3 regions of the Vibrio sp. Vf1514 genome follow, and region 2 is predicted to be linked to each of the others. Evidence: predicted binding sites of a transcription regulator. Region 2 holds the regulator's gene; each other region holds the start of a gene.

Region 1 (10,737 bases), on a different replicon from region 2:
GATCCAAATGGTCACACAGATAGAAACGTTGGGTGATGTCTTTGTGTTGCTCGTTCGAACCACCGACCGCAATGTGCTTGGCATCGTTCAGCATCTCATACGCGATGTCGTTCACTTGCGCGTGATCCAGCGTCGCAGAGAACAGCAACGTCTGGCGACGGCGGTGTTTCGCGGCGTTGTGAATGTGGCGCAATTGCGGCGCAAAACCGAGATCCAACATGCGGTCGGCTTCATCCAGAATCAACGTTTCCAGACCTTCCAAGAACAGAGAACGGTGCTCCAAGTGATCGGCCAAACGCCCTGGGGTCGCCACGATAAATTTCGGGCCACGACGCAGCGCTTTCACTTGGTCGTTAAAGTTTTCACCACCGGTGATCAGAGTGGCAGTGTAGCTCAAGCCCGACAGCATAGTACGCAATTCACCGTACACCTGTTTGGCCAGCTCACGGGTTGGAACCAGAATAACACCTCGCGGATCACGGGCTGACAACGCTTTGGTCTTCAACGCTTTATGAAGCATTGGCAGCAGAAAGGCTAGCGTTTTACCCGAACCCGTTTTAGATGAAGCCAGAAGATCTTTTCCGGCCATGGCAACAGGGATCGCCTGCTGCTGGATTTGGGTCGCTTGCTTGAAATCAAAATGAGCCAAAGTTTTCAATAAGCGATTGTCTAAACCTAAATCTTTGAACTGCAAAGGATTCTCCAATATTGTTGTAGCGCCTTGCACCGCAAGGCTAAGGTCAAAATAAAAAACGCGATATGATAGCGCGAATAGTGCACAAATAGATAGAGATCACACAAAATATTCTAAATGTAGCAGCAAAATGGGGAAGCGCGGATCAACGCGTGTCTCTCAGGAGTGAGAGCCTTCGTCAATTAATTGATTACTGGATAAAATTTTGGATTATTTTGACTTTGTTGATATAGGCGAAGATTAAAATAGTGTCTACACTTTAAATCGTCACTATATGGACAAAAATGTATAGGGCGTAATTGATAAATGTAAACAAGGAGTTCGATATGAACAAAATGTTAATCGCAGCTGCAGCGTCATCTGTACTTCTACTGGCAGGTTGTGCATCAGGTCCAGACGAAGCGACCACAGCAAAATTGGATGAACTGAACAACCAAGTTAGTCAGCTAAGCGATCAAGTTGCATCGCTGAAAAGTGACCATGCGGCTATGATGTCGAAAGCGAATGCCACTTCAGATGCAGCCATGGCTGCTCAAGAAGAAGCAGCGCGTGCAAACGAGCGTATTGATAACATCGCTCAGTCTTACACGAAGTAAGTCTCGCTGAATTAAGAAAAGAGCCTGCATTGCAGGCTCTTTTTGTTTTGGAATCGGTAGAGAAGACCGCATCAACTCATGCGATCCGCGGCGTACATTCACTCGCCATCGAGCAAAGAGAAATCGGGGCTCACCACTTCAACGGGCACGCCGTTTTGCGCCAAAATCACCGCGCGCGCTTTGGCGTCGGATTGATTAAATTCTTGCATCCACCAGCTCAGTTCAATCGGCAGTGCCAAATCTTTCTTGCTGCCATCGCTGCGCGTCAACGGCTCATGCGCTTCGACAAACACACTGCGGTCGGGCTCCAGCGCCACTTTCACGGGTTCATTAATGATGCGGACTTTCTCCCCCCGTTGCACCTGTTGGAACAGCCATTCGATATCTTTCGGATCCATACGAATGCAGCCGGAACTCACGCGCATGCCGATGCCAAAATCTTTGTTGGTGCCATGAATGAGGTATTCCCCATTGCCATAACCCAAACGCAGCGCGTATTCACCCAATGGGTTTTCTGGCCCCGCTGGCACCACTGCAGGCAGTTCAATGCCTTTCGCCAAATACTCTTGACGAATCGATTGCGGCGGCGTCCACGTCGGATTCGGCCGTTTTTGACTGATCACGGTTTCCATTTCTGGCGTGTCCCGACCAATGCGGCCAATCCCCACCGGGAAAATATGTACTTTGCGGGTTTCCGGTTCGAAGTAGTACAAACGCAGCTCGGCCAGATTGACGACAATGCCTTCGTACGGCACTTTCGGCAAAATAATCTTCGAGGGGATCATCAAGACAAATCCCTCTTGCGGAAGAAACGGATCCACGCCGCGGTTGGCAGCCATCAAGGCCAAAAAGCCAACATCATACCGTTTGGCAATTTCTGCCAACGTTTCCCCTTTGTCGATCACATGATACTGCGTATTGCCGACCATGCTGCTGCCTTCCATCGGGAAGTCATAAGTGGCGGCCCAGACTTGGCTGGCAAAACTGGCGGCGAACGCCCCCAACACCAATAACTTACGCAACATGCTCCACATCATCCTTCGCTTCTTTATACAAGCGTAAGGTTACTTCCCTTTCTGCTTTGTGATCAACTATCGGCTGCGGATATAACAGAGAGTTAACACCGCCCCAGTTGGACGGGGCATGAATGTGCGCCTCTGGCACCGTGGCCAGTTCTGGAACCCATTGGCGAATGAAACGCCCCTGAGGGTCAAACTTTTCCCCTTGCGTGGTCGGGTTGAAGATACGAAAGTAGGGCTGGCCATCACAACCGGTTGAAGCGCACCATTGCCAGCCACCATTGTTGGCGGCGTAATCGCCATCCACCAAATGCTGCATGAAGTACCGCTCCCCCCAACGCCAGTCGATGTGCAGATCCTTGGTGAGAAAACTCGCCACTATCATGCGCAGGCGATTGTGCATCCAGCCCGTTTGGTTCAATTGGCGCATCGCCGCATCGACAATCGGGTAGCCCGTGTTGCCTTCGCACCAACGGGCAAATTTGGCTTCATCCGTCCACCACGTGAGGCGCGCGCCCCATGCTAGAAAATCTTTGCTCTTGGAGAGCTTGGGTTCGAAGGTCAGCAAGTGCTGATAAAATTCGCGCCAAATCAGCTCACTTAACCAGGTTTGCGCGCCGTCAGACAACGCCCCCATGTCCGATTCTGCATACACACGCGCAATACACTGACGCGGCGACAACGCGCCAATCGCGAGATAAGGCGATAACGAACTGGTGCCGTCCTGCGCCGGAAAGTCACGCTGCTGTTTGTAGTCATCCAACTGCTCTTGGCAAAATGCGCGCAAGCGGCGGCGAATGGTGTCGAAATCGACCGGCCACGCATCGCTGCTGACACGCGGGTGGGTAAACGGCTGCGACTCACACCAGAGCAGCGATTGCAACGCCTCGGGAAGCGACCAAGGCTTCGCGGCGCGGCTGGCTTGAATGCGCGGCGGTGAAAATTGGGCCAACCAAGCGCGTTTAAATGGCGTGAACACCTTAAAATAATCGCCCTGCTTATTGCGCACACTCCCCGGTGGCATCACGCATTTATCGTCAAACGACTGCCATTCAATCCCTTGCTGGTGAAGGCGCTCTGCGGCCTGTGCATCGCGCTGCTGCTCATTGAGTTCATAATCGCGATTGGCCAAGACCTGATTGGCATGTAACGCGCTCGCCACTTCGGTCACGGCATCAACTGCCTCGGTAAACGTCGCCACTTCGCGATACAGCAGCGGCACATTCAACGCCGCCAACTCGGTTTGCAAGGCAAACAGACGCCGATGAATGAAATCGGCCTGCATCGGCGCCATATCGTGCTGTTGCCATTGCGTCGGCGTCGCCACAAACAGCGCGCACACCGCTTCATCGCTGGCGAGCGCTTCATTGAGCGCCGTGTTATCCACCGAGCGCAGATCGCGCCGTAGCCACACCAGTTTCATTGCGTGCTCCTATGTATTGACCAGCGATTGCAGGACATCCGATAAAAACAGGCGGTCGCCAAATTGCATCGCCAAGCGCTGCTGCGCCTGCATTTGGCTTTCCGCCAACCCGCGATGAGAAAACAGCGCCAGCGCGTTGTAAGCTGCCAAAGCATCGTTGTCGACCAAACCGGTCATGTCTTCAACGCCATCTAAAAACGTCACATTGTAGCCTTGCTCGGCCCACGTCACGGCCCACAACCAAGCCAGCAAACTGCCAGTCGGGTCAAAGCTGACCACCAAGCATTTGCCTTTGTGCGCCGCTTTGTTTTCCGATTCCAAAATGCTGGATAACTTGCTGAGCATGATGCTGTGAAACAGCCCTTTTTGCAGCGACCGCAGCGGCCCTTTGACTTTGTCTAACGCATCCACCACTGGCAGCAGAAACTGGCGTTCCACGTGATTGAGCGGGTATTCCTTCATCACCGTCGCCAGCACACTCTCGGCTTTACCGCGATTCAACTGTGCCAACGCGCTCAACAGTGTTTCACACTCTTCGAGTTCGGTATGCAGTTCTGGGCTTTTCGCGATGTCCCCCCCACTGCCTTGCAACAACTGGCTGACTTTACCAATCGACACCCCTTTCAATAGCCAGCTTTGGATCTGGCGAATGGTCTGAATGTCGGCATCGGTGTAAAGGCGGTGGCCTTTCGCGGTGCGTTGCGGCTGAACCAGATTGTAACGGCGCTGCCACGCGCGCAGCGTGACCGGTTTGACGCCAGTGATTTCCGAGACTTCGCGAATGGCGTACAACGTTTGCTCACAAGCCATAACGTAATTTCAACTCCTGAGGATGTGGATCCAGATAACGCTGTTTGCTCAAGTACGCATCGGGATACATCGATAAATAGTGTTTGATGAGTGTCAGCGGCGCGAGTAGAGGCAGCGTTCCGCGTCGATAATCGTGAATCAGTTGCGCCAGCTCCGCTTTTTGTCGGCGGTCGAGCGCGCGCTTAAAGTAGCCCTGCAAATGCATCAACACGTTGGTGTGGTTTTTTCGGCTCGCACGATGGCTGAGCGCCTGCATCAGCCCCAAGCGATATTCACGAATAAATTCATCGGTCTGATAGTGACTAACATTGGCGACCAAACGGCCCAACGCTCGATACGAGAGCGGGTGGTGCGCCATCAAGGATAATTTATAACGGGAGTGAAACTCCACCACCTTTCCAGCACTCGGTTCATCGCCAAGGCAGCGATAAAAATCATCCAAACAGAACACACGGGTGATGAAGTTTTCGCGCAGCACCGGATCATTCAGACGGCCGTCTTCTTCCACTGGCAACCAAGGCATGGCGCGCATTAAGGTTTGGGTGTACAACCCCACGCCCTCTTTTTCAGCACCATGTTGTTTATACACTTTGACACGCTCCATGCCGCAGGTGGGCGATTTCGCGCAGACGATGTAACCGCGTAGCTGATGCTGCTCAAGTTCCACCACTTTGTGTTCAGAGTACGCCAGCAGCGCATCGGTGTGATCGCGGCTCACGTTGTTGGTCTCGACCAGCGCGATGCGCTCGTCGTTAGACACCAAACGAATGGTCGGGCGCGGCACGGGCAATCCCATCCCCACTTCCGGACACACCGAGACAAAATCAAAATAGGGCGCCAGCTCTTGTGTGACGAACTGACTTTGCTTGTGCCCGGCATCAAAACGAACTTTCTCTCCCAGAATACAAGCACTGACCCCAACACGAATACTCGCTGATTCCATCTTGGCCTCCAACTTATACAAACGTAAACTTTGTATAAGATATAGCACACACGCCAAGAGTTATACAAACAAAATTCTTGTACAAATAAATCAAACGTTTTCCCGAATCGATTGCCTTACCACTTTCAACACATTTAGTTATCAATAGAGCTTATCAATCACTCTCCGACTCATTTTGTGACAAATCTCTCAAGGAGCCTTGGGGTTACTGGCTAGTATTGCCGCAACAGATGATTCATCAGTCAACAAAAACCGTAATTTGTATCGGTGTATAGGATGACTGACCTACTTTGGAGAGAAACGATGGCTACCCCACACATTAATGCACAACCAGGTGATTTTGCGGATACTGTGTTGATGCCAGGTGACCCACTGCGCGCAAAATTCATTGCGGAAACTTACCTGGAAGACGTACAACAGGTTTGTGACGTTCGCAATATGTTTGGCTACACCGGCACCTACAAAGGCAAAAAGGTGTCAGTGATGGGCCACGGCATGGGCATCCCATCGTGCAGCATCTACGTTCACGAACTGATCGCTGAGTACGGCGTGAAAAACATTATCCGTATCGGTAGCTGCGGCGCGGTACGCGATGACGTCAAACTGATGGACGTGGTGATCGGTATGGGTGCCTCTACGGACTCGAAAGTGAACCGCATCCGTTTCAGCGGCCACGATTTCGCCGCCATTGCGGACTACGATCTGCTGGAAACCGCAGTCAATCAAGCGCGTGCGAAAAATGTACCGATCAAAGTGGGTAATGTATTCTCCGCCGATCTGTTCTACACACCTGAGCCAGAAATCTTCGAGAAGATGAAAAACCTTGGCATTTTGGGTGTTGATATGGAAGCGGCTGGTATCTACGGTGTTGCCGCCGACCTCGGCGCACGTGCACTGACCATTCTGACCGTATCTGACCACATTCTGCGTGGCGAGAAACTGAGCGCAGAAGATCGTCAGAAATCATTCCACGACATGATGCAAGTGGCTCTGGAAACCGCAACCAATATCTAATTTGAAGACTTACACTCCGCAGCCGGATTTAACCGCCGGCTGCCAGAATTACCCCGAGGGGGCGATCGTGTCTAACGACCAATTACCGGCGGATGCTGATGGTTTGCAACTCAACTTTTGTAAAACATTGGCGTGTGACAACTTTGGACTGAGTGACGCAGAACGTTATGTCCTGCAACGCGCAAACCCCAAGCGTCCATCGATGGTTTGTCGTGAATGTGGAGCTTTCCCCCCCTTACTTAACAACCGTGAAGTGCTCAACGAACTTCATCGCCTGCGTCAGCTGCACAGCGAAGGGCTGCCGGCATGTCGCAATGACGACTGCGCCAACGTTGGCTTGTCCGTCCATACCCACAAGCACCTCTATCACGCCTTTGGCTACAGCGGCGACCGCCAACGGTATCGTTGTAAACAGTGTCATGCCACCTTCGTGGACAAATGGTCCGGTGCCAACAAGAAACTCAGCTTTCAAGAGACCTTGCTCGGCCTGCTCTTTATGGGCTACTCCGTGCGCGAGATCTGTCGCAAGCTCAGCATCAATCCCAAAACCTTCTACGATCATGTCGATCACGTTGCCAGTCGATGCCGCCGTAAATTGGCGATGATCGACGCGCGCTGGGTCAACCATGCCGAATCTTTCCAGTTCGCCTCCCGTTACATGCCCCTGCAACCACAAAGCAACAACGGCGTGTTGTGGATTGCAACCGGCGATGCGCGAACCGGTTACATTTTGTGCCAGCACGTCAATTACTCAGCGCAAGAAGAGCCTGCGGGCAGCGTCGATCACAATCCGTATGGCTTTCCAGCTCGTTTTGTGTCCCGTGAACACTCTTCAGAAGCCAATCAGCCAGTTCCTGATCCGTCACCGATTCTGCGTGAACGCATCGACCAGAAATATCAAACCATTCTGGCGCGCGGCAACGTCGAAGATCCGATGGGCAATCTGACCGTGTTTCATTACCCATCCAAAGGGGCGTTGATTCGACCACCGTACACCTCCTACGCTCATTACTTGCATGTGCTGGATATGTGCGAAGCAAGCAAACGGGTGTCGATTTTCATGCCGCAAGATCCGGTGTTGCGTTCAGCCGCACTGAGCGTGTGCCTGTCGCGCATTCGCGACAACAACGTCGACTTGATGTACGTGGAAGAAGACCACGGTTGGCAGCCGATGGGCGAGTTCAGCAAAACCAATATCGTACTGATGGGGTGGTGGCGCGATCGCTGGGCCATTGCCAGCCAAGCGAATGGTGACAAAGGCATTTGCTACCTGGCCGGCGACAATGGTGAGCCGCAGCAGTGGCTGCAATCGGCTTCGATTCGTCAAATCGAGTTCTATCAGCAACGGTTTCAACTGCTGTTTGAATCCTTCATCAATGAACCGCGTCGAAAACTGCGCCCGGGCGGGCTACAACCATTACTGGATATTTTCCGTGCGTGGCACAATCTGTGTTATCAGGATAAACATGGCTTTACAGCGGCGCAAAACCTTGGGCTAACTCAACACCCATTAACATTAAAAGAGCTTTTATCCTAAACACTTGAAAGATTTGCCTTACAAAAAATGTGAACTAAGGTCAATAAATGTGCCGATAGCTAGTCAATCGGCTCAATTTATTGCTGTAATGAGTGCGAAAACCGAACGGCTCCATATAATGAAGCTGTCATTCAGAGCCGCAAAGCCAAGGATCATGCAGTTTGGATAAAAGCCAGTACCTACTTAAACTTGAAATTGACCAACTTCGGCACCGCATCGAGTCTGAACCGCAGCAAGTGCTAGCGGTGGCGGAGCAATGCTTAACGCGGGCCAAACAAATCGAGTTTTCTGACGGTATTCTGCAATCGCTGATCATCATGTCACGCTGTCTGTGGTGTGACATGGATTACCGCGCTGGCCTCAAAACCATCAAACAAGCCTTTACCTACCAAAACAGCCTCGAGACCGACGATTACCTGCCGGAAATTCTTCATGTACATGCCCTGCATTTTTGGGGACAAGCCAAGTATTATTCTGCGCAGCAATTCTGGATCAATGCACTGGAACAAGCCGCGTTGGTGGAAGAAAACGAAATTCTGATCGAATGTTTGATTGGTCTTGGTAACGTGTGGCGCATCACCAACGAACACAAACTGGCGGGTGCGACTCACGAGCTCGCGGTGAAAGTGGCCAATAACACGCGCATTCACTGGCTGGAAGGCAAAGCGCGAATTTTGTGGGCATGGGATCTCTACCTGCTCAACCAATACGTTGAAATGCTCACGGTACTTGATGGGGCCGAAGAAGCGTTACGCGGCCATCCCGATCGCACTTGGCAAGCCGAAGTGTGGGATTTTCGCGGCCTTGCACTGCTGGGGTTAGAGCGCCTCAGCGATGCGGAAGAAGCCACCCAGCGCGCGCACGAGTTGGCGGTGAAACACGATTTAGTGTGGATGAAAGCCCACTCATTTATCAGCCGAGCTCGGCTGGAACTGCTGCGCAAAAACCTCGATCACGCGACCGAGCTGCTGCAACTCGCCGAAGCCTCTGCCGACAAGTTTGATAATGGCGAGTTGCTATCGCAAATTTGCTACCAACAATCACGCGTGGCAGAAGAGCAAGGGGATTTTCGCGCAGCGCTGGCCGCCTTTCGCAAATACCGCCAATTTTCGACCGCCATGCTACGTGAACAAACCATTCGTGCCGGTTTGGATAAAGCCAGAGCATCAAAGCGCCAACTGGAACAACGCGCCCGTAAGCTGATCAACCGCGTTCGCGCGCAACATGAATACGATCCGGAAAAGCACCTGTCGAATGTGGTGTCTGAAACCTATTGGTGGGAACAAATGGTGCAGTTTAAAGCCGAGCTGCAACACGCCACCCATTCCGTGATTGTCATTCAGCACCATGACGCCCACTTTCTCGATGTCTGTACCGAACTGGTGCATTCGCTGTGCGCCTCCCAAGATTTACTCTCTCGCCTCAGCAGCCAACGTTTGGGACTGCTGCTGGCCGAAAAAGACGACGCAGCCCAGCAGGTTTATCAAACGCTACTCAACATGCTCGCGATTTATCCGTGGCAACGCAAAGGGCTGAGCGGCGAACAGCCCATCGTGACGCTGCACAGTATTCTGAGTTTCCCGTTTACCCTCGAACAACTCGAAGAGATGTCACCACAGGAAGAGTCGTATGGAAGCTCTACTCAATAAGATTCAAGATGCCGGGCTTGATGCCACGTCCGTGTCCGGTGAAGAAGCGATTATTTTCTGGGATCATGTCCGCCAGCACGTGGCTTCAACCGCGGAAGAAAAAGCGCTCAGCCTCACGTTCAGTGCTGAATACCGCGCCGAACTGAACCAACTGTCAACCAGTATCGAAGAGCTGCGCGCGGCGCTGCAACTGCTGCTGGGCAGTACATCTTATGAACTGATTCTGTCGTTGAAAAACAGCCTCAGCGAACGCTTGATGGAGCAAGGCGACTACAACGCAGCGCTCACTGAATACATTTCAGCGTCGAACATTGCCGTCGAACAAGGCTACATCGATGATTACGTGCTGGCCGTGCTTGGCATGGGTAACTTGTGTGACGCGTATGGCGATCACAATCGCGCCCTGCGCTACTACCAAAAAATCGACAGCATCGATCACGCCATCTCCAGTCGTTCACTGCGCCTGCGCTACAAACTTTACATGCTCGCCTGCTATCTGCACCTGCGCCGCTTTACCGCGGCCAACGATTTGATCAAAGAGTGCGAAGAGCTGAGTATTTTGGTCAGCGACAAAACCTTGACCGGGCAAATTCTGCTTTATCAAGCCAAGCTCTACCGTGAACAAGGCAAGCTAGAACAAGCGCTGTCGATGTTAGGCAACGTGCAATTTACACTGGGGAATGTGCACTCAAGCTGGCTGTCGAACATGATTCGCATCGAAAAAGCCTACTGCTTAATCGCGCTCAACAAGCCGCATTTTTCCAACTTCATTCTGGAGTCGACCGAAAAGCGTTTGCCAAAGTTGGTCGCGCCGATGTTGGAAAAGCATCTGTACGAAGCGTTCAGCGATGTGTGTGAACGCCAAGGCTTGTATCGCACCGCGCTGAACTACGAAAAGAAAGGCTTTCGCATTGAATCGGATCTGATGAAACGAATTCCGATCAGCGAGCTGGGTGCAACTCAGCTACGCCGGCTGGCACGCTTTGAGCTGCAATTGAAACTGATCTTGTCGGAGCTGGAAAATCGCGAGCTCAAAGAAACCACCGAAAATC
Region 2 (10,737 bases):
AGCCGTCAACCACCTGAAATCCAAAGGGTCAACCTGCTGGGAAGATGCGGCGCCAGTCAGTGAAGGCGGGCAGGGCGGCGCAGATGCCGATCTGCAGGGATCGTGTGAGAACTTCCGTGTTGCCGGAGCGGTGGCACTGGGGGAAGCGTTGGCGAAAATCGACGGTCACAAAGTGATTCTTGGCGACATGAACTCGTACGGTAAGGAAGATCCGATGCTGGTTCTGACGGACTACACGCCAGAGAAATACGGCAAAGTCATTCAAGCAGCGCGCAATACCGTGATTGGCGATCAACCCCAGTTTGGCGATGATGGCGCGGTGATCACGCAAGGCTTCGGTTACCTGAGTGCGATGGAACTGGCGCACAAAGACAACAGCTGGAGCTACTCATACAACGATGAAGTGGGCGCGCTCGATCACCTGTTGGTCAGCGACAGTCTGAAGCTGCGTGTCGTCGATGCCATGGATTGGCACATCAACGGCGGTGAATCGACGCTGTTTGACTACAACGATGAATACAAAGGCGATCTGCCGAAATATGCAGACCATTTCCGCGCTTCTGATCATGATCCCGCCGTGGTTGAGCTCAATATCTACGGCGGTTCATTCAGCTTGGCAGGGCTGGCCTTGCTGCTTGGGTTAGGTGGGTGGCGTCGCCAATCTGGCCGCCGAGCATCCGCGTAATGTGCTGAGTCATACTTTGGGGCATATACATCGAAGTATCGCCACAGCATGAACATTCGAGTCCGGCACGTTGGCAACAATTACGGGGGAGCATGGCTCCCCTGATTTGTTGGCGCCCTTGATGTGTTCGCCCGCAATTTGCTCGCCCACGACACGCGTGCGCGCTCACCGATGGCAAGTCAGCTCGGCTGAAAACAAAATAAACCGCTTTATTGATTGAATCTGGCGCGCTGGTTTGTAGAATGCGAGGCATTCTTGTCTCACGCTGGCGACGTTATGCTTCTGATCATCGATAACTACGACTCTTTTACTTACAACCTCTATCAGTATTTTTGCGAACTGGGTGCCGAGGTCAAAGTGGTGCGTAACGATGAAATCACGCTGGCACAGATAGAAGCGCTGGCGCCCAGTCACCTGGTGATTTCTCCGGGGCCGTGTACGCCAAATGAAGCGGGCATTTCACTGGCGGCGATTGCGCATTTTGCCGGCCGGCTGCCAATTCTGGGGGTGTGTCTTGGTCATCAGGCGATTGCACAGGTGTTCGGGGGGGAAGTGGTGCGCGCCCGTCAGGTGATGCACGGCAAAACTTCCCCGGTGCGTCATACCGGGCGCAGTGTGTTTGCCGGGCTGAATAACCCACTCACCGTCACGCGTTACCATTCGCTGGTGGTGAAAAACGGCACGCTTCCCGATTGCTTTGAGCTGACGGCGTGGACGGAACTACCGGATGGCACGCCGGACGAGATCATGGGCTACCAGCATAAAACTCTGCCTATTGATGCAGTGCAGTTCCACCCGGAATCGATCAAAACCGAACAAGGTCATGAACTGCTGGCCAATTTCCTGCGTCGATAACCTCTCATCCCTGTTCTCCTGTGCGCTACCGCCGAGGATGCGGCAGGGCAGGCTGTACAATTTTTCCGATCGCGATCACTATTCTTAACATTTTCGTCATCAAAATTTCCTTTTTTCTACATTGAAAATTTATTCGCCGCAGATCCTGCCAATCCCTTGCTATGCCTTATTCAGCTAAGGTGCTAACAGGGTTTTTTCAGCCATAATGAAAAAGTGCTTCATAAAAGTATTTACTTGGTGCATAAATAATCATGAGTGGTGAAGATTGTGAGCTGAATCGACTGGCTGAAAGAATAAATCACTATTGAACTAGTTAATAATTTGTAAATACAATGCTGCATCAGCTGATATGCAATACAAAATCTTATTGACGAGGTTTTGTGAAAGGACGGCCTTTCTGCTAGGCATGCGGTATCGAGAAGGAATGTGCAATGACAGTGGAAACTAAAGTAGAACGCGGTTTGTTTGATGAGGTGATGGTGCCTTGTTACAACCCGATGGAATTCATCCCGGTGAAGGGACAGGGCTCACGTGTGTGGGATCAGCAGGGCAACGAGTATATCGATTTTGCCGGTGGCATCGCGGTGAGCTGTTTAGGGCATTGTCACCCTGCGATGGTGAACGCACTGACGGAGCAAGGCAACAAACTGTGGCACCTCAGTAACGTGATGACCAACGAGCCTGCACTGCGTCTGGCAAAGAAACTGACGGAAGTCAGCTTTGCGGAAAAAGTGTTCTTTGCCAACTCAGGCGCGGAAGCGAACGAAGCGGCACTGAAACTGGCACGTCGCTACGCGGCCGATGTGCACGGCCCTGAAAAATCAGAAATCATCGCCTTCAAACAAGGTTTCCACGGCCGTACGTTCTTTACCGTGACTGTGGGTGGCCAAGCGGCTTACTCTGACGGTTTTGGTCCCAAACCGGGGGATGTGACGCATCTGCCCTACAATGATGTGGCAGCGCTGCAAGCACATATGTCTGACCGCACTTGTGCGGTGATGATGGAGCCGCTGCAAGGTGAAGGCGGTATTGTTTCGCCAACACCAGAATTTGTTCAGGCGGTGCGTGAGCTGTGTGACAAACACAATGCGCTGCTGATTTTTGATGAAGTGCAAACCGGGAACGGTCGTACCGGTCACTTCTACGCTTACCAAGGCATTGGCGTGACGCCAGATATCCTGAGCACCGCCAAATCACTGGGCGGCGGTTTCCCAATCGGCGCCATGCTGACCACATCGAAACTGGCAGAGCACATGAAAGTGGGCGTGCATGGTTCGACTTACGGCGGTAACCCGCTGGCTTGTGCGGTCGCAGAAGCTGTCGTGGATGTGGTGAGCAAGCCAGAAACATTGGCGGGCGTCAAAGAGCGTGAAGCGCTGTTCCGTGAAGGTTTGGCGAAAATCAATGCCAAGTACAACCTGTTTGAAGAAATTCGTGGCAAAGGCCTGCTGTTAGGTGCGGCGCTGAACGACGAGTGGCAAGGCCGCGCGCGTGATGTGTTGGTTGCCTGTGGTAAACAAGGGCTGATGCTACTGGTGGCTGGTGCGAACGTGGTTCGTATGACCCCATCCTTGATCATCACCAAAGAAGAAATCGAAGAAGGTTTCGCACGACTAGATAAAGCCATTGCGACCCTAGTTTAAGCGAGCCCGTGCGCCATACCAAACCCATCGGATGGGGGCGGTATGGCGGCGTTACCAGGTCGAAGCATTTAGACCTGTTTGCATCTGGAGGGAGTATTGATGCTAGTTGTTCGCCCTATTGCAATTTCAGACTACGACGCGCTGCACACCTGCGCAGTGGAATCGGGTCATGGATTCACCTCATTGCCGGTTAACGAAGAACTGTTAACCAATCGCATTAAACATTCCGAATACAGCTTTACCAAACCCGACGTCAACCAGCCGGGCGATGAAGGCTACCTGATGGTTGGTTTTGATTCCGACAGCGGTGAAGTCGCCGGGACCACCGGCATCGAAGCGTCCGTGGGCTGGGATATTCCGTTTTACTCATACCACATCAGCACCATTGTGCATGCCTCGCCAAAACTGGGCGTCAACAATGTGGTTAAGTTGCTGACGTTTGGAAACAACTACACCGGTTGTTCGGAAATCTGCACGCTGTTTTTGCGCCCGCCGTTTCGCGAGGGACTCAACGGACGCCTGATGTCGAAATGCCGCTTTCTGATGATGGCCGAGCATCCACATCGATTCTCGCAAACCATTTTTGCGGAGATGCGCGGTGTGTCGGACGAAGATGGTAACTCACCATTTTGGCAATGGTTGCAAGAGCACTTTTTCTCCATTGACTTCACCATGGCGGATTACCTGACCGGCATCGGCAAGAAAGGCTTTATCGCCGACTTGATGCCAAAGTTGCCGATTTACATCAACCTGCTGAGCAAAGAAGCGCAGGCGGTGATTGGTCAGGTGCATGAGAAAACCCGCCCGGCGCTGAAGTTGCTGGAAAAAGAGGGCTTTACCTGTCGTAACTACGTCGACATTTTTGATGCGGGCCCGTCTGTGGAATGCGACCTGCGCAATATTGAATCGGTGCGCGACTCGGTGCGTGCCAAGGTGGAGATCGCCGAGCATTCCAGCTCGCAGGATTTCCTGATGTGTAATACCTCATTTGAACATTTCCGCGCGACGGCGGCGAAAGCAGCCTATAACCGTGAGCGGGGAACCGTGATTATTGCGCCGAACGTGGCAGCCGCGCTGCAAGTCGACCAAGGCGACTTCCTGCGCATCCTAGCGCAATAATCAGCGCACAGTAACGAATTGAAGGACAAGACAATGACTCAGTGGATTGCCGGTCAATGGGTGGCTGGTCAGGGGGAACACCTCACCTCTTTAAGCCCATACAACAACGAAATCGTCTGGCAGGGCGACAGTGCCACGCCCGCTCAGGTTGAAGATGCCGTGAAAGCCGCGCGCACTGCGTTTGTTGCGTGGAAGAAACTGCCATTCGCGGCACGCGAAAAAGTGGTGCTGGCGTTTGCTGAAAAGGTTAAAGCCAACGCCGAAGCCATTGCGGAAGTGATTGCCAAAGAAACTGGCAAACCGATTTGGGAAACGCGCACCGAAGCCGCCGCCATGGCTGGCAAGATTGCCATCTCGATTCGAGCCTACCACGACCGTACCGGTGAAAGCGTGCGTGAAGCGGCAGGCAACCAGATTGTGCTGCGTCATCGTCCGCTGGGCGTGATGGCGGTCTTTGGGCCGTACAATTTCCCGGGCCACCTGCCAAACGGTCACATCGTACCTGCGCTGCTGGCAGGCAACACTGTGGTCTTCAAACCATCGGAACAAACCCCGTGGACGGGGGAAGTGGCGATGAAACTATGGGAAGAAGCGGGCTTGCCGAAAGGCGTGCTGAACTTGGTGCAAGGTGGCAAAGAGACCGGCATTGCACTCGCGCAGTCAAAAGGCATTGATGGTTTGCTATTTACCGGCAGCGCCAATACGGGGCATCTGCTGCACCGTCAGTTCGCAGGACAACCCGGTAAGATGCTGGCACTGGAAATGGGCGGCAACAACCCGATGGTGATCTCCGATCAATATGGTGATTTGGATGCCACCGTGTACACCATCATTCAATCGGCGTTTATCAGCGCCGGTCAACGCTGTACCTGTGCACGCCGCTTGTACGTGCCGCATGGCGACAAGGGCGATACGCTGATCACACGTCTGGTGGAAGCCACTCAGAAGCTGCGCATCGACCAACCTTTTGCAGAGCCTGCACCGTTTATGGGGCCACAAATCTCCAAAGCGGCCGCAGACGTGATTCTCAATGCGCAGGCAAACTTACAGTCGCTGGGCGGTGAAATTTTGTTGGAAGCGCGCGGTCTGCAAGCGGCGTTTGTCACGCCGGGCATCATCGATGTCACGCCGATTGCCGAGCTACCAGATGACGAATACTTTGGCCCGCTGCTACAAGTGGTGCGTTACGAAACGCTGGCCGAGGCGGTTGAATTGGCCAATGACACCCAGTTTGGTCTGTCGGCGGGTCTGGTCACCACTGATGACCGCGAGTGGGAATACTTTGTGGACCACATTCGCGCTGGCATTGTGAACCGCAACCGTCAGCTGACAGGCGCAAGTGGCGATGCGCCATTTGGTGGCCCGGGCGCGTCGGGCAACCTGCGTCCAAGCGCGTTCTACGCGGCGGACTACTGCGCGTATCCGATGGCGTCGATGGAAGGTTCGGCCACTGAATTGCCAGCCACGTTGAGCCCGGGTATCGAACTGTAATTGATGATTTAGCTTACGTCACAGGCTGAAGGCTACCCGGTCCTTCTCGGGCTTCGGATCGGGTAGCCACTTTTTACCAGAACAACAATAAATCGGTATCGTCGCCCCAAGTCGTGAGTAGTCACTTGGGCAATAGAATCCAATCACCCAGGTTGCTTGCAGAGCAGCGCAGACAAGGAGGCGTTATGACGCCAGCAGTTCTTTTTGAATCCCTATGGAATGACTACATTCGACGCCTTTGTCCGTCGGCCGACAAGGTGCATCAACTGCTTCAGGAAGACGAAGTGTTGATCAACGACCACATCGCCCTGCGCACCTTTAATATCGCGCCGTTGGGGCTGGAAACACTGGCTAAACCGTTTCTGGCATTGGGCTACACGCCGTGCGGTGATTACGTGTTTGAAAGCAAAAAGCTGGTGGCAAAACATTTTGAGCATCCAGACCCGCTGCAACCGAAAGTCTTCATCAGTGAACTGAAAGTGGAAGCGTGCTCGCTTGAGCTGCAATCGATTGTGGCGAAGTTGGCGGCGCAAGTGGATGTGACGCAACTTCAGCACGCGGCATTCCTCTACGGTGGCCGCTTGTGGGATCTGAGTTACGCTGATTATCTGCAACTGGCGAAAGAGAGCGAATACGCGGCTTGGTTGGCAGCACATGGTTACGGTGCTAACCACTTTACCGTGAGCGTGAATCAGTTGAAGACGCTGGATGAAGTGAAACAGGTGAACGATCACCTACGCAGCGCAGGCTTCACCATCAATGAATCTGGCGGCGAAGTGAAGGGCTCACCCGACGTGCTGCTGGAGCAGTCATCGACCATGGCGGATAAAGTGCCAGTGAGTTTCCTTGAAGGCAGCGAGATCATTCCGGGGGGCTTTTATGAGTTTGCCAAGCGTTACCCCATGGCCAACGGTGAACTCTACACCGGGTTTGTCGCGGCATCAGCCGATAAGATTTTTGAAAGCACCGACAGCAAATAACCACGGCACGTTGACCGTAATCGACACAAATAAAAAGCCACCGCGAAGGTGGCTTTTCTGTGTAATGCTGTTGCGACGTCGATTAACGAGTGCCGTACACCACGATGGTTTTACCGTGTGCAGAAATCAAGTTCTGCTCTTCCAGCATCTTCAGGATGCGGCCCACGGTTTCACGTGAACAGCCAACGATTTGACCGATCTCTTGACGAGTGATCTTAATCTGCATGCCGTCTGGGTGAGTCATCGCGTCGGGTTGTTTCGCCAAGTTCAGTAGGGTCTGTGCAATACGACCGGTTACGTCTAAGAACGCCAAGTCACCCACTTTTTGGCTGGTCACTTGCAGACGGCGAGCCATCTGACCAGACAGGCGCATCAGGATGTCCGGGTTAACCTGAATCAGCTGACGGAATTTCTTAAATGAAATTTCCGCTACTTCACAAGGAGATTTTGCACGAACCCAGGCAGTACGCTCCTGACCTTCTTCAAACAAGCCAAGCTCACCGATGAAGTCACCTTGGTTGAGGTAAGACAGAATCATCTCCTTACCTTCTTCATCTTTGATCAGTACCGCTACAGAACCTTTGACGATGTAGTACAACGTTTCTGCTTTCTCGCCCGCGTGAATCAGCGTGCTTTTTGAAGGGTACTTATGAATGTGACAATGTGAAAGAAACCACTCTAGTGTTGGGTCGGTTTGAGGTTTACCTAGAACCATAATATCTCACTTCCTCTGCAGGGTACGCTTGCTGCTATCCATATTTTAGCGAAGCCTTATTTTGGATTCTCTAGAATAAGAGGACTTTCTTGTTGCTGCAAGTTATCTTGTGTTTCGGTATGGAATAGTATCCTTTTTCCCAAACGATTTCTTGATTTTAATCGTGTCGGGGGACGGATAAACTACGCAAAATTGTGCACATGATCACGGTATGAAAAGTAATCGACACAGTGACGGTATGATTAGCCAATTTTCCCTGACTCTATCAGCTGTTGCAGGAGCGGTCTGACGATCAGCTCCATGGCAAAGCCCATTTTCCCCCCCGGTACCACAATGGTGTTGTGGCGCGACATGAACGAGCCATCAATCATCGCCAGCAAGTAGGGGTAGTCGACGTTTTTAATGCCGCGCAGGCGAATGACGACAAAGCTTTCATCCAAACTGGGAATGCCTTTCGCATTGAGCGGGTTGGAAGTATCGACGGTGGGGACGCGCTGAAAGTTGATGTGGGTGCGGGAGAATTGCGGCGTGATGTAATTGAGGTAATCGTCCATCGAGCGCACGATCGAATCCATCACCGCTTCTCGAGAATGGCCGCGATCGCGCGTGTCACGCACGTATTTTTGAATCCATTCCAAGTTCACAATCGGCACCATGCCAATCAGAAAATCGACGTGTTGTGCGACGTTGACTTCGCCATCGACCACCCCGCCGTGCAGCCCTTCGTAAAACAGCACATCGGAGTTTTCTGGCAATTGCTGCCAAGGCGTAAAGGTGCCCGGCATCTGATTGTACGGCACGGCTTCGTCAAAGGAGTGAAGATAGCGTCTGACCTGACCGGTGCCTGATTTCCCAAACTGACGGAAGAAGTCTTCCAGCGCGGTAAAGTCGTTGGCTTGCGGCCCAAAATAGCTGATGTGACGACCTTGCTCGCGCGCTTTGCGAATCTCGACGTCCATCTCTGGGCGAGTAAAGCGGTGAAAGCTATCGCCTTCCACCCACGCGGGTTTGATGTCCATCATATTGAACATCTTGCGAAATGCTTCTGAGGTCGTGGTTGTGCCGGCGCCCGACGAACCGGTGACGGCGATAATAGGGTGTTTCGCTGACATGACAAACCTTGTCTCTGAGTCCATAAAATCGGGCTGTTTCAACACAGCCCAAGTCGAATCACTATAGCACGGAAAAGATGACTGTCGTCATCCGTTAGCGTTGATTGACTTTGATATCAACGGTTTCATGTAATTCTGAATAGACGATCACGGCCTCGCCAGACTGCAATTGTGCCTTCACTTGATCGACTTTTTCTTGCAGCGAAATCTCGACTTCGCCGTAATCGGTGCCTTCGCGTAACACGAATTCACGAATCAGACTGTCGAGTGTATCCGGCGCGATTTGCTGCCACGGAACGATCATAAATACCTCTTGCTTTTATGTTCGTGGTTGAATGCCCAAGTATAACGCCTTCGAGGGAAGGCGTCAGTGCCAAGCGAGTCAGTGCAGATCAGATGCTGTCGCGCAGGCTTGCGTAGTAAGCGGGCAGGGATTGTTCGAGCCAGAAGGTCGGTTTGAGTAGCGAGCCACTAAGGAAGCCCACATGGCCGCCTTGATCAAACAAGCGATAATCGATGTTTTCCGGCAGGACAAATTTGGGGATCACGGCATCGGTCATAAATGGATCGTCTTTGGCGTGGATGATTTGCGTGGGCACGCGAATGTCTTTGAGTTTGTGGATGCCTGAGCAGCGCTGATAGTAATCCTGCGCGTCTTTGAATCCGTGCAGGGGCGCGGTGATCAGATCATCAAACTCTTGCAAGCGCGTGACGCGTTTGATGTTGTGATACGACAGCCCCAATTCACCTTTCAGCAACTGATGTTTGCGCAGCGCATTTTGTTTGAGCGACGAGAGCAAATAGGTGCGATAGAGTTTGGAAAACCCGTGTTCGATACGCTCCGAACAGGCGGCGAGATCCAGCGGCGCAGAGACCACGGTTGCGGCACTAACGATGGGATCGTGGTTGAACTCGGCCAGATAGTTGACCAGCATATTGCCGCCGAGCGAAATGCCGACCGCAATCATGGGTTGCGAAGGAAATTGCTCGCGCAAGGTTTCCAAGACAAAACGCGCATCTTGCACTTCACCGGAATGGTACGCGCGCGCCAAATGGTTGGGTTTGCCGCTGCAGCCGCGAAAATGCATCATCACTGATAGCCAGCCGTCGCGAGCAAACGCGTGCATCAAGCCATTGGCATACGGGCTGTAGAAACAGCCTTCCAAGCCGTGAAATAGCACAAACAGCGGCTTATTTTGCGCATCGGCGTGGTGCGGGTCTTCACTCCAAGCGAGATCGAGAAAGTCGCCGTCCGGCGTATCGAGGGTTTGCCACACCGGTTCAAACAGCGCTTTTTTTCGAATGAAACGCGGAAACAGCGTTTGCAAATGCGGGTTTTTCAAGCCGGTTGCGGCCACAAACTGGGTCATAATTCAAACCAATACCGAATGATTGAATGAGTATATACCCAAGTTACCTCAGATGAGTCGATTCGGCGAGTGGCGGTGACATTTTGTGAAGCGCTGCCCCAAATGAGAGGGATAGCCGATGACGAGATTAATAGCTGGGTGGCACGGGCTTCATAAATACGGCCGCCAGATGCTCTGCGCCCAGTTGGCGGCAGTAGCGTAGTGTGAGCGCTTCGCCGTGGCTATTTTCTAAGGTGAGGTGGTTGATGCAGTCGACCAAATCCGCTTGCTGCTGCTTTTCGAGTTGCAGTTCAAATTGCAGCGCTTCGCGGTAGAGCGTATCGGGCAGATGGGTTTTCATCTTACGACGCATCTCGCGGTAACTGTGCAGCAGGGTTTCTGAGCGACTGAGGCAGTCGATCACCTGCTGCCATTCGTTTTCGATCGGCGTGACTTGCTGCTCGTCGAGATATTTGAGCAGGAGCAGCAAGTTGACGTTGCCGTTGAAGTTGTTTTGCAAGCTTAAGCACGCCTCTTTCACCTCGCGCACGCTGTAATACTGCAAACTGAATTGCCATAGTCGTTCCAACGTGAGGGGGATTCTGACGTGCTCGTGGCTCATTGACTGTTGAACTCCTGTTCCATCTCTTCCAAGACTTCCTGCTCTGCCATCCAGTCCATTTCAATGGTTTCGAGTTCGGACTTGGCGTTGGCCTGCGTGGCGAGTACTTGTGTAAGTTTAGCTTTATTTTCTGTGTCATACAGTGAGGCATCGGACAATTGTTCCT
Region 3 (10,737 bases), 700 kb from region 2:
AAATGCTGATGGTGAAAGGGATTTTGGAACGCGAAGGCAGCGTGATTCACGTCATTGCTGGGCGGCTTATCGACCTGACGCCAAAGCTCCAACAGCTACACACTCAGTCGCGGGATTTTCATTAACGTTGCGCGCTGCGTTGGCTTCACCGACAAAAAAAGCGCTGACCATTCAGCGCTTTCGAATTGAAATGTATGGGCTGCGATTAGAGAATTTCGCGCATGCGATCTTGCACCGCTTCCACCAATCGGTCCGGCTGGAACTTGGAGATAAACCGGTTACAGCCAACCTTCTGCACCATGGCTTCGTTAAAGCTGCCACTCAGAGACGTATTGAGGGTAATAAACAGGTCTGCCATGCGCGGATCGCTGCGTACTTCATGCGTCAGTTTATAACCATCCATTTCCGGCATTTCGGCATCAGTGATCATCATCAGCAGCTCTTTGTTGATGTCTTTGCCTTTATCACACCAGCTTTTGAGTAGCTTCAACGCTTCCAGACCATCGCGACATTCGATGATGTTCAATCCCAGTTGTGACAGCGTGCCTTTGACCTGATTACGTGCCGTTGAGGAATCATCGACGATCAAAATGTTGCGACCAACCATTTCATCCACCAGCGCCGGATCCAGCACCTCTTCTGAGATCGATACGTCGTAGTCGATGATCTCGGCCAGCACTTTTTCAACGTCGATGATCTCAACAATTTGAGTCTGATCTTGCTCTTTAATGTGCGTAATCGCGGTCAGGTAGTTAGCGCGACCGGCCGATTTGGGTGGCGGCTGAATTTCGGTCCATGCCGTGTTGATGATGTTACGCACCTGCCCGACCAGAAAGCCCTGCACGGTACGGTTGTATTCGGTGATGATTAGATTTTGCTCTGGGTTTTCCAGACGCGACGGTGGAAACCCGATCGCGCGGCGCAAATCGATGATCGGCACCGGGTCACCACGTAGCGATGCCACACCAGTAATGTTCGGGTGCGACCCCGGCATTTTGGTGGTTTTCGGCATTTTGATGACTTCCCGAACCTTAAAGACGTTGATAGCAAAAATTTGGCGGCTATTTAAACTAAATAGCAACAGTTCGAGGCGGTTTTCCCCCACCAGATTGGTACGCTGATCGACCGTATTTAAGATACCCGACATACAAAATCCCAAGAAGAAGTAGAGACGCACTGTTATAGCTACACAGTATAGCTATATTTGTGGCTGGTAAATGTAACCTGAACGGCAAATGTAAACCGGGGAAAGGAAAAAACGAAGAAAAACTTATCCTTCCACCACTTTCATCAATAATAAACCATCATACAAGGCTTGTTTGATCAACGCGGCGCCCGGCATGGTCGCTTGCTTATAAAAGCGGGATTCCACCAGTTGCAAATCTTGATGATAAACCGGCAAGCTTTGCTCTTCGATGCAGCGCTGAATCGCAGGATACAGCACGTTTTTCGCCTGATTGATGACGCCACCAATCAGCACTTTTTCCGGGTTGAACAGGTTAATCACAATCGCGATAGCCGAACCGAGATAACGGCCCAAGGTTTCCACCACATCGACCGCAAGCGGATCGCCTTCAGCGGCCGCGGCACAAATGTCTTCAATCGTGATGTCATCGTGCGCTTTTTCGCTCAGCGATGACGCTTCACCAGCGGCAATACGTTCTGCCACTTGCTCACGAATCGCTTGTGAACTGGCCACGGTTTCCAAACAGCCAATATTGCCGCAATGGCAGCGTTTGCCCTGCGGATCAATCTGAATGTGGCCCAGCTCACCGATATTGCCATGACGCCCTTGCAGCACACGACCATCAAGAATGATCCCCGCACCCAAACCGTGGTGAATTGAAATCAAAACCGAGTTATCGACATCTTGCGAATGACCAAACAGCTTCTCCGCCAATGCCCAAGCGCGCGTATCGTTGGCCACAAACACTGGCAAACCGGTTGCTTTGTAAATCTCTGGCCCCAATGCCAAATTTTCCACATTGTAATGCGGCATTTGCAGCACGATGCCTTGATCGGAGTTGACCAAACCCGGCAACGTAATCGCAATGCTGGTCACGCGACCCAGTTGCTCAGCATAGGTTTGGAAAAATTCATCAATTTCAAACAATAGCCGTTGCAGCACGTCATCTTGATCGATTTCATGAATATCAATTTTGGTGTCGATCAGGACATCGCCGCCTAACTCATGGAGCGCGATGGTCAGGTAGCCACGTCCGAGACGCATGGAAAGAAATTGCCAACCTTCGTTGTTAGTTTGTAGCCCCACCGCAGGACGACCACGGCTGATGGCTTCTTGAACGGTGGTTTCGTGTATCAGGTGCGCTTCAATCAATTCGCGGGTGATTTTGGTGATACTTGCTGGCGCAAGTTCACTCTCTTTCGACAGATCGATGCGTGATATAGGACCTTTTTGGTCGATGAGTTTATATACACGGCCAGCATTGACCTGTTTGATGTGATCAATATGGCCTGGTTGAGCCATGTACATGGGGCGCTCCAGAATTCAGTAACCTGCCAATTTTTTTACTTTGCGAAGTAATTGTGAAGTCATTTGGTGAATAGCCGTGACAGGCATCACGCATATACTCGGAACTTTGTGTTTTCAGTCAAATAGTCATCCATTGATTCCCTGATTGAATGCGAGCTCAGCGGTTATTTTTCGTCATTAATTATCTTGTTGCAAAGCGTAAATATCGTTCAGAGCTCCCAAACTCTTCAAATATCTTGCATATACTTAAAACGTTTTACTTCCTCTGTCCGATCATTTCAGGAGATCAGAATGACCTCAGCATTACGAAGAACGAAAATTGTCACCACTTTAGGGCCTTCAACAGACAAAGGAGAAAATCTGGAAGCGATCATTCGCGCCGGAGCAAACGTCGTACGGATGAACTTCTCACACGGTTCGGCCGAAGATCATAAAATTCGCGCGCAAAAAGTCCGCGAAATTGCCGCCAAATTGGGTCGCCACGTGGCGATTTTGGGCGACCTGCAAGGGCCGAAAATCCGCGTTTCGACGTTTAAAGAAGGCAAAATTGAACTGGTTGAAGGTGAACGTTTTGTGCTGGATGCGGATCTCGCACCCGGCGAAGGGGATCAAGATGCAGTAGGCATTGACTACAAAAACCTGCCCAAAGATGTGCAACGTGAAGACATTCTGCTGCTCGACGATGGCCGCGTGCAGTTGCTGGTAGTCGCGGTTGAAGGCAGCAAAGTGCACACCACCGTCCTAGTGGGCGGCCCGCTGTCGAACAACAAAGGCATCAACAAAAAAGGCGGCGGGTTATCTGCCGACGCGCTGACAGAAAAAGACAAGCGCGACATTCAACTCGCAGCAGACATCAAAGTAGATTACCTTGCCGTGTCATTCCCTCGCAATGGGGCGGACATGGACTACGCTCGCCGTCTGGCGCGTGATGCCGGCCTTGAGGCGCGTCTGGTCGCGAAAGTGGAACGTGCCGAAACCGTCGCCAGTGATGAAAATATTGATGACATCGTGCGCGCATCCGACGTGATCATGGTCGCTCGCGGTGACCTTGGGGTGGAAATCGGTGACCCCGAATTGATTGGGGTGCAGAAAAAGCTGATTCATCGCGCTAAAGCGCTCAACCGCGTGGTGATCACCGCCACTCAGATGATGGAATCGATGATCACGAACCCGATGCCAACACGGGCCGAAGTGATGGACGTTGCCAACGCCGTACTCGATGGCACCGATGCGGTCATGCTGTCCGGTGAAACGGCTGCAGGGAAATACCCGGTCGAAACAGTGAAAGCGATGGCTGAAGTGTGCATCGGCGCGGAGAAAATGATTGAATCCAATCAGCAGAACTACCGCATTGACCGCTCTTTCACGACTGCAGAAGAAACGGTGGCCATGTCGACCATTTACGCGGCCAACCACTTGGAAGGCGTCAAAGCGATGGTCACACTGACCGAATCCGGTCGCACGGCTCTGATGACCTCACGCTTAAATTCCGTGCTGCCAATCTTTGCGATGTCTCGCAATGAAGCAACGCTCAACCGCTGCGCGCTGTATCGTGGTGTGATGCCTTTTTACTTCGACAGCAAAAGCGGCACGGGCTTTGAAGTCGCGCAAGCGGCATTGGAAGCCCTGAAAGAGAAGAAATTGTTGTCGTTTGGCGATCTGGTGATCATCACACAAGGGGACATCATGGAGGTGGAAGGTTCCACCAACTGCATGCGTATATTGCCCGTCCTTTAACCCGCACTCAGCAAAAAGGCCCGCTTGGCGGGCCTTTCTTCGTGATACAGCAATGAACGTGAAACAGGTGACGACGGTGCGCTATTCCCCGCGATCAGGATAAAGACCCGCCGCTTGCTTGAGCCGCTGTGATTTCAGCTCATTGGCATTCAGATAACTGCTGACAAACCGCATGCCCGCTTCACGGCCCAATTCATAATCATGCATCAAATCCTCGACACTGCTGAGCAGCGAACTGGATTTGAGCGGCGAACTGGGCGCGATTTGCACGATAAACGTGTCATCGGGCGGCGTTCGCAAAAAGTCACACGTCAGCGAATAGGTTTGATAGTGAACCATCAACATATCGGCGAGGCCCGAATCAAATTTGTCGCCAATGAGATGACTTAACCGATAAATATCATCGGCGCCAAACAGCCAGCGACCGCCGTTGAGTGTGCCAAGATGTTTGTGCTCCATTTTCGCTAACTTCGATTTTTCAATCTGTTGCGAGAAAAAGTTGTTCCAATCTTCTTTCCACTGCACCAGTTTGTTTTGCCACTGGTGCTGAATGGTGTTAAACGAATCTCGAAACCACTGCACTGGCTCATGGTCGGTTTCTAACGGCACGGGCGCCCCCGGTTCTTCATCCAGACTCTCAGTACGAATGACCGCGATAAAGCGCGCTTCTCGGCGCCACGCTTCCTGCACGGGAATCGAAGCGGAAACTCCACCATCGATGTACGGCTGATGCGCTAACTCCACTTCCCGCGGGTACAACCGTGGGATTGCGCAAGTCGCGATCAGCACATCGCGCCATTGCGGGCCAAGAATCGGAAAATAGAAATCGCTCAGTGTGCGTGTCGAGGTGACCGCGGCAAACGCTTTTCGTTGCCCCAGCACCTGACGCCCCATGTCTAAGTCGAGACGATAAGGAAAGTCACAAATCCTATCCAGCGCCCAATCGAGGTTTAAATACTGCTTACGCCGAATGTAACTGAATAGGTGAAAGAATTGCGGGTCGGTGGTGAGGTCGACAATAAACGACTTGCCCAGCTCGGGCTGACGGCACAGAAATGCACTGAGATTGAGCGCGCCGGCTGACGTGCCAAAAAATTCTTCAAATGGGTCAAAGTTGGACAGCATAAATGCGTCCAACACCCCAGCAGTAAAAATCCCTCGTTGCCCGCCCCCTTGAGCGACCAACGCATTTTTTCCGCCAATAAATTTGGAGAGTCGAGCTAAGTCGACTCGAGTGTCCAATTCAGAGACAGTTCCACTATTCATCATAAGCAGAACCCTTATTGCTTAACTTGTGATGGCGATAATTCCAAAGCCAATCAAAACTGCAAACACGGTCACTACGACACAAAGTGCAAATTTGAAATCGCGTTCCATACAACACCTCCTTCGTGATAACGAATTAATAACAGGGGTGCGAGACATGTTCAAGAATTGCTGGTTTTTCGTGCACGATTATGAAGTTACTATCACAATTACTCAACAGGTCGAGAAAAATTTCGAGGTTTGCCATGCGTTATCGGTATTTTATGCTTATCACGGCACTGGCCATCACGCCCACTCAGGCCGCAGTGTATCTGACGCCTTTTGTCGGCTACACCGCAGGCGGCAAGGTGGAGGACAGCCAACGTCAAAGCCACGCCATTCAAGGTTCGGAAAGCTATGCCTTGGCGTTAGAAGTGCCTTATGAAACCGGCCGTTTGGGGCTGTTTTATGCCACCCAGCGCAGTGACATCAACACGCTCAGCGACACCATCACCATGCACTACCTCCACTTTCAAAGCAGCATCTACTATCCTGCCGATGACAAACTCTCCAGCTACCTTGGGCTCGGTCTTGGCGCCTCATATGCCGATGCAGATTGGGTCGACGACAAATACGGGTTTTCCGCCAGCATCTTTACCGGGCTCGACTATCGTTTGTCACCGAACATCGCACTCAACACTCAGTTTCGTTGGTTAGGAACGGTGGTCGATAACGACACCAGTACGGTGTGCACGTTCGGCGATTCAGACCGTTGTGTGATTCGCTTCCAATCAGACTGGATGAATCAGTTCTCCGCCAACCTCGGTCTGACGATCCAGTTTTAACATCCGTTTTGCGACCAAGGTTAAAAAATGGAGAGATTCACTGGCGAGTGTATATTTTTCAGTCATACGCACTTTCATTAAATACAGTTATATCAATTGCAATCAGAGTTCATACCAGTCGAATCATTTATTGATTTCTGTTTATAACAAACATATAACTAATTAAAGCGCAAAAAAACAACAAAGAGGCCAACAACGCAGAACAAAATCATGTTTACAATCTATTGCCTTGTGCGAAAGATCTCTGTAGTCTCAAAACCAATGCGTAGCTGATTATTTCAGATTTCGCAAACACACATCGTAAAACTAAGAACAATATTCTGAGTTTTCTGCCAGCTAATAATATTTAAAACTAACTTTTTGCTGATTCATGGATGATAGAGCAAACTTTTAACACTCAGACCACATTCTGATTGGTTATTAACTATCATGATGAAATAAGCAGCACAAGCTGCAGAAAAGCTTCATACCTCAGGGAGTTGTAAAGGAGTAATCTATGAAGCGAGAACAATGGGGATCCCGTGCCGGGTTTATCTTGGCAGCTGTCGGATCGGCAATCGGTTTGGGTAACATCTGGCGTTTCCCATACATGGCCTACGAAAACGGCGGCGGCGCCTTTTTCATTCCTTATCTGTTTGCCATGATCACTGCGGGTATTCCGTTCATGATCCTAGAATTCTCTATGGGTCAAAAACACCGCGGTTCGGCCCCGAAAACCCTAGCACGCATCAATGCAAAATTTGAGTGGCTTGGTTGGTTCCAAGTGGGAATTGCCGCCATCATCGCCGTGTACTACGTGGCAGTTATCGGTTGGGCGATTTCATACTTTGGCCTGTCATTTAGCCAAGGCTGGGGAACCGACACCAACGCCTTCTTCTTCAGTAACTACCTCAACCTTGGTGACAACTCACCGACGAATCTGGGTAGTATCCAATGGAAAATTGCCATCGCGATGGCGATTGCATGGGCCATCACTTATGCCGCTATCGTTGGCGGTGTGAAATCCGGTATTGAACGTGCATCGAAAATCATGATGCCCGTGCTGTTCGTGATGGTGATTTTGCTCATCGCTCGCATGATCTTCCTTCCAGGTGCTTTGGATGGTGTGAACTACATGTTCGAACCCGACTTCAGCAAAATCTGGGATGTGAAAGTATGGGCAGCAGCTTACGGTCAGATCTTCTTTACCCTGAGTATCGGCTTTGCCATCATGCTGGCTTACTCAAGCTACTTGCCTGAGAAATCAGACATCACCAACAACGCGTTTATGACGGTACTGATCAACTGCGGCTTCTCGATTCTGGCCGGTATCATGATCTTCTCGGTGCTGGGCTACATGGCTCAAGAGCAAGGTAAACCGCTGACGGAAGTTGTTTCAGCAGGTGTCGGCTTGGCCTTCGTCACTTTGCCAGCAGCCATCAACTTGCTGCCAGCGCCATACATCCTTGGCCCACTGTTCTTCCTTGCTCTTGTGGTTGCTGGTTTGAGCTCGCACATTTCGATTCTGGAAGCGGTTACGTCAGCCATCATCGATAAACTGGGCTGGAGCCGTAAGAAAGCAGCCAACGTGGTGATTGGTGTCGGTTTCATCGTCTCTATGGCGTTTGCGACCAACGGCGGCCTGTTGCTGCTTGATTTGGTGGACCACTTTGCAAACAACGTGGGCATCATGGCCAGCTGTCTGGTTGAGTTGGTGCTGATGACTTGGCTGGTGAAAATCTCTGACGCGCGTAAATACGTGAACTCAATTTCTGATTTCAGTGTGGGTGTTTGGTTTGATATCTGTCTGCGCTTTATCTCACCGGTCATTCTGGCGGTCATTGTCGCAACCAAGTTAAGAACGCTACTGACTGAAGGCTACGGCGGTTATGACCTAACACTGGGTTGGGTAATGATTGCAGCGCTACTGGTTGTCGGTGTTGCCGTTAACCTTACCAACCGCAAGGAGAGCTACTAATGACTACAAGTGCCATCATCATGATGATCATCGGTTTAGGCATTACCTGGGGTGGCGCAGCCATCTGCATTAAAAAAGCCATGGATAAACAGCAATAAACGCTGACCATTCAGACACAAAAAGCCGGCATCACGCCGGCTTTTTTATCCTCGCTTTAGAAGCGGTAGGTGATGCCTAAGGCCGCACCCAATTGCAATTCAGGGCCAGAGTGCAGGTTGAGTTCTGGGTGAACCTGACCGTACAGGTTGAAGTTCTGGTTGATTTGCCAATCCAAACCCAGCGGCACACGAACCCCGAAATCATCATCCCATTCAGCCCAGCCGCCAGCACCCACATACCAATCAAAAGGTATATCCGGATTGTTAAAGCTACCGCGTTGAATAATGTAATCAAACGCGGCACCGTCATTCCCCAGAATAAAACGATATTGGTTGTTCACTTCGAGCACGGCGCTCAACTGTTGGTCCACTGCTAGACCGACTTTCAGATTGTTATCTTGCTGCGCAAACGCCGTCAGAGGCAAACCCAAAAGCAGTGCCGTCATCCCTAATTTGTTCATACATTCATGTCCTGTATTAATTCTGATGTCGATGCAAACTTTAGCCGGAGGATGGGCGGGGTATGTCAACCGCGAGTAAAGGGAAAATAAAGCTATTGTAGAGATATCACGCGTCGTCGAGCACATCGCACATTGTGTTGGCCGATGGCTCGGCCGCCACACTCTGGCATCAAATGCCGAGCCACCGACAGCGGGTCGAGCGTTTTTGAGCTTCTTCCTTTTTGGTAAACAGAACCCAGCCCACGAAAAAGGAGGCCGCAGCCCCCTTTCACTTTCAACCATCGAGTTCGTTAACCGTGGTTACGAATCCACTCGTCCATTTCGGTTTTGAGGTTATCGGACTTGGTGCCGAAGATCGCTTGCACCCCACCCGAGACCACCACCACGCCCGCTGCGCCGAGTTTTTTCAGTTTGTCCTGATCCACGTGTGCGGTATCTGCGACCGACACACGCAAACGCGTAATACACGCATCAAGGTTGGTAATGTTGGCTTTACCACCAAATGCCGCGACCAGTTCACCAGCGAGTTCAGTGCCTTCGGTTGCCGACTCATCGACGCTTTCATCTTCGCGACCTGGCGTTTTCAGATCCAATGCACGAATCACGAAAGTAAACACCACGTAGTACAATACCGCGTAACCAATGCCTAGGCCCACCAGCAGCAGCATGTTCTCTGCGCGGGGCGACTGCACCACAAAGTCGATAAACCCGTTCGAGAAGGTATGACCGTGAACCACACCCAGTGAGTTTGTCAGCACATACGCCAAACCAGCAAGCACCGCATGAATTGCATACAACACCGGCGCAATGAACAAGAATGAGAACTCGATGGGTTCGGTAATGCCCGTCAGGAATGACGTGAGCGCCGCAGACGCCATGATCCCCATCACTTTGGCGCGGTTCTCTGGTTTGGCACAATGCGCAATCGCAAATGCCGCCGCAGGCAAACCAAACATTTTGAACAAGTAGCCTCCTGCTAACTGACCGAACCCATTGCCTGCTGCGCGAGAGGCGTCGTCAGCCGTCAAGAAACACGTCATGATCCCGTGAACCGTTTCACCAGAGCCGTTCACACACGTCCCAGCTTCGTAGAAGAATGGCACGTTCCAGATGTGATGCAGACCAAATGGGATGAGTGAACGTTCAACTACACCATAAATACCGAATGCCAATACAGGATTCTGGTGCGCAGCCCAATCCGAAAACGTTGCGATGGCAGAACCGATTGGTGGCCAAATAAAGGAGAGAACAACCCCCAAAATGATGGCCAGAAAACCCGTAATGATCGGCACCGCGCGTTTGCCCGCGAAAAAGCCAAGGTATTCTGGCAATTGAATTTTATAGAAACGGTTGAATGCCCATGCTGCCACACCACCGGCTAAGATGCCCCCCAGCACCCCGGTATCGATCTTCTCAACACCCATCGCCATGGCCATCACTTTTAAGGTCGCAACCATGATGCCGTAGCCAACAATCGCAGACAGGCCAGAAACACCATCGTTATTGGTAAAACCTAATGCCACGCCAACCGCGAACAGCAATGCCATCTGTCCAAAGACCGAGCCACCGGCTTGTTCCATCAAATTTGACACAATGTCAGGCAACCAGCTGAAATTCGCCGCACCCACTCCAAGCAAAATACCTGCAACAGGGAGCACCGATACTGGAAGCATCAGCGCCTTACCCACTTTTTGCAGGTTAGCAAAAGCGTTCTTAAACATGTTTATGCTCCTGATTAACTTATTAGAATTCCTGGGTTCTAACGGCATACCCCCGTAGCCTAAATGTTAGCACCCATTACAAATGTCACCACAAGTGGATTATATTTTTCACTTCTAATTAAATATTGATACCACGCAAATTTTGATAACTATGCTAGACATTTGTTACAGAAATCGTA

What was found. The regulator CRP, encoded in region 2, controls carbon source genes, mostly activating them, when cyclic AMP is high. The targets are predictions, from matches to a motif close to TGTGANNNNNNTCACA.
Region 1: a site for CRP is predicted at 5,662-5,677, ahead of deoD (purine-nucleoside phosphorylase). Genes of this name have one in related genera too.
Region 3: a site for CRP is predicted at 2,570-2,585, ahead of mlc (sugar metabolism global transcriptional regulator Mlc). Genes of this name have one in related genera too.

What each region holds. Positions count from the first base shown of each region.
Region 1 covers NZ_CP197268.1:86,089-96,825, reverse strand. Annotated here, with positions in the region: gene ACS18Q_RS15240 (DEAD/DEAH box helicase) at 1-706, opposite strand, end outside; gene ACS18Q_RS15235 (Lpp/OprI family alanine-zipper lipoprotein) at 1,021-1,290, shown strand; gene ACS18Q_RS15230 (L,D-transpeptidase family protein) at 1,389-2,315, opposite strand; gene phrB (deoxyribodipyrimidine photo-lyase) at 2,305-3,732, opposite strand; gene ACS18Q_RS15220 (MerR family transcriptional regulator) at 3,742-4,542, opposite strand; gene ACS18Q_RS15215 (YbgA family protein) at 4,532-5,485, opposite strand; gene deoD (purine-nucleoside phosphorylase) at 5,789-6,499, shown strand; gene ACS18Q_RS15205 (IS1 family transposase) at 6,567-8,036, shown strand; gene ACS18Q_RS15200 (hypothetical protein) at 8,198-9,685, shown strand; gene ACS18Q_RS15195 (GGDEF domain-containing protein) at 9,666-10,737, shown strand, end outside.
Region 2 covers NZ_CP197267.1:2,862,574-2,873,310, reverse strand. Annotated here, with positions in the region: gene ACS18Q_RS13360 (ExeM/NucH family extracellular endonuclease) at 1-685, shown strand, start outside; gene ACS18Q_RS13355 (aminodeoxychorismate/anthranilate synthase component II) at 962-1,540, shown strand; gene ACS18Q_RS13350 (aspartate aminotransferase family protein) at 1,972-3,183, shown strand; gene astA (arginine N-succinyltransferase) at 3,283-4,302, shown strand; gene astD (succinylglutamate-semialdehyde dehydrogenase) at 4,336-5,793, shown strand; gene ACS18Q_RS13335 (DUF1338 domain-containing protein) at 5,979-6,773, shown strand; gene crp (cAMP-activated global transcriptional regulator CRP) at 6,856-7,488, opposite strand; gene ACS18Q_RS13325 (phosphoribulokinase) at 7,731-8,600, opposite strand; gene ACS18Q_RS13320 (YheU family protein) at 8,695-8,904, opposite strand; gene ACS18Q_RS13315 (hydrolase) at 8,993-9,970, opposite strand; gene ACS18Q_RS13310 (TIGR02444 family protein) at 10,098-10,571, opposite strand; gene ACS18Q_RS13305 (ABC transporter ATP-binding protein) at 10,568-10,737, opposite strand, start outside.
Region 3 covers NZ_CP197267.1:2,165,469-2,176,205, forward strand. Annotated here, with positions in the region: gene ACS18Q_RS09935 (error-prone DNA polymerase) at 1-125, shown strand, start outside; gene ACS18Q_RS09940 (chemotaxis protein CheV) at 206-1,147, opposite strand; gene mlc (sugar metabolism global transcriptional regulator Mlc) at 1,271-2,494, opposite strand; gene pyk (pyruvate kinase) at 2,786-4,231, shown strand; gene ACS18Q_RS09955 (patatin-like phospholipase family protein) at 4,313-5,500, opposite strand; gene cydH (cytochrome bd-I oxidase subunit CydH) at 5,519-5,608, opposite strand; gene ACS18Q_RS09965 (porin family protein) at 5,761-6,321, shown strand; gene ACS18Q_RS09970 (sodium-dependent transporter) at 6,818-8,278, shown strand; gene ACS18Q_RS09975 (MetS family NSS transporter small subunit) at 8,278-8,376, shown strand; gene ACS18Q_RS09980 (hypothetical protein) at 8,433-8,837, opposite strand; gene ptsG (PTS glucose transporter subunit IIBC) at 9,128-10,558, opposite strand.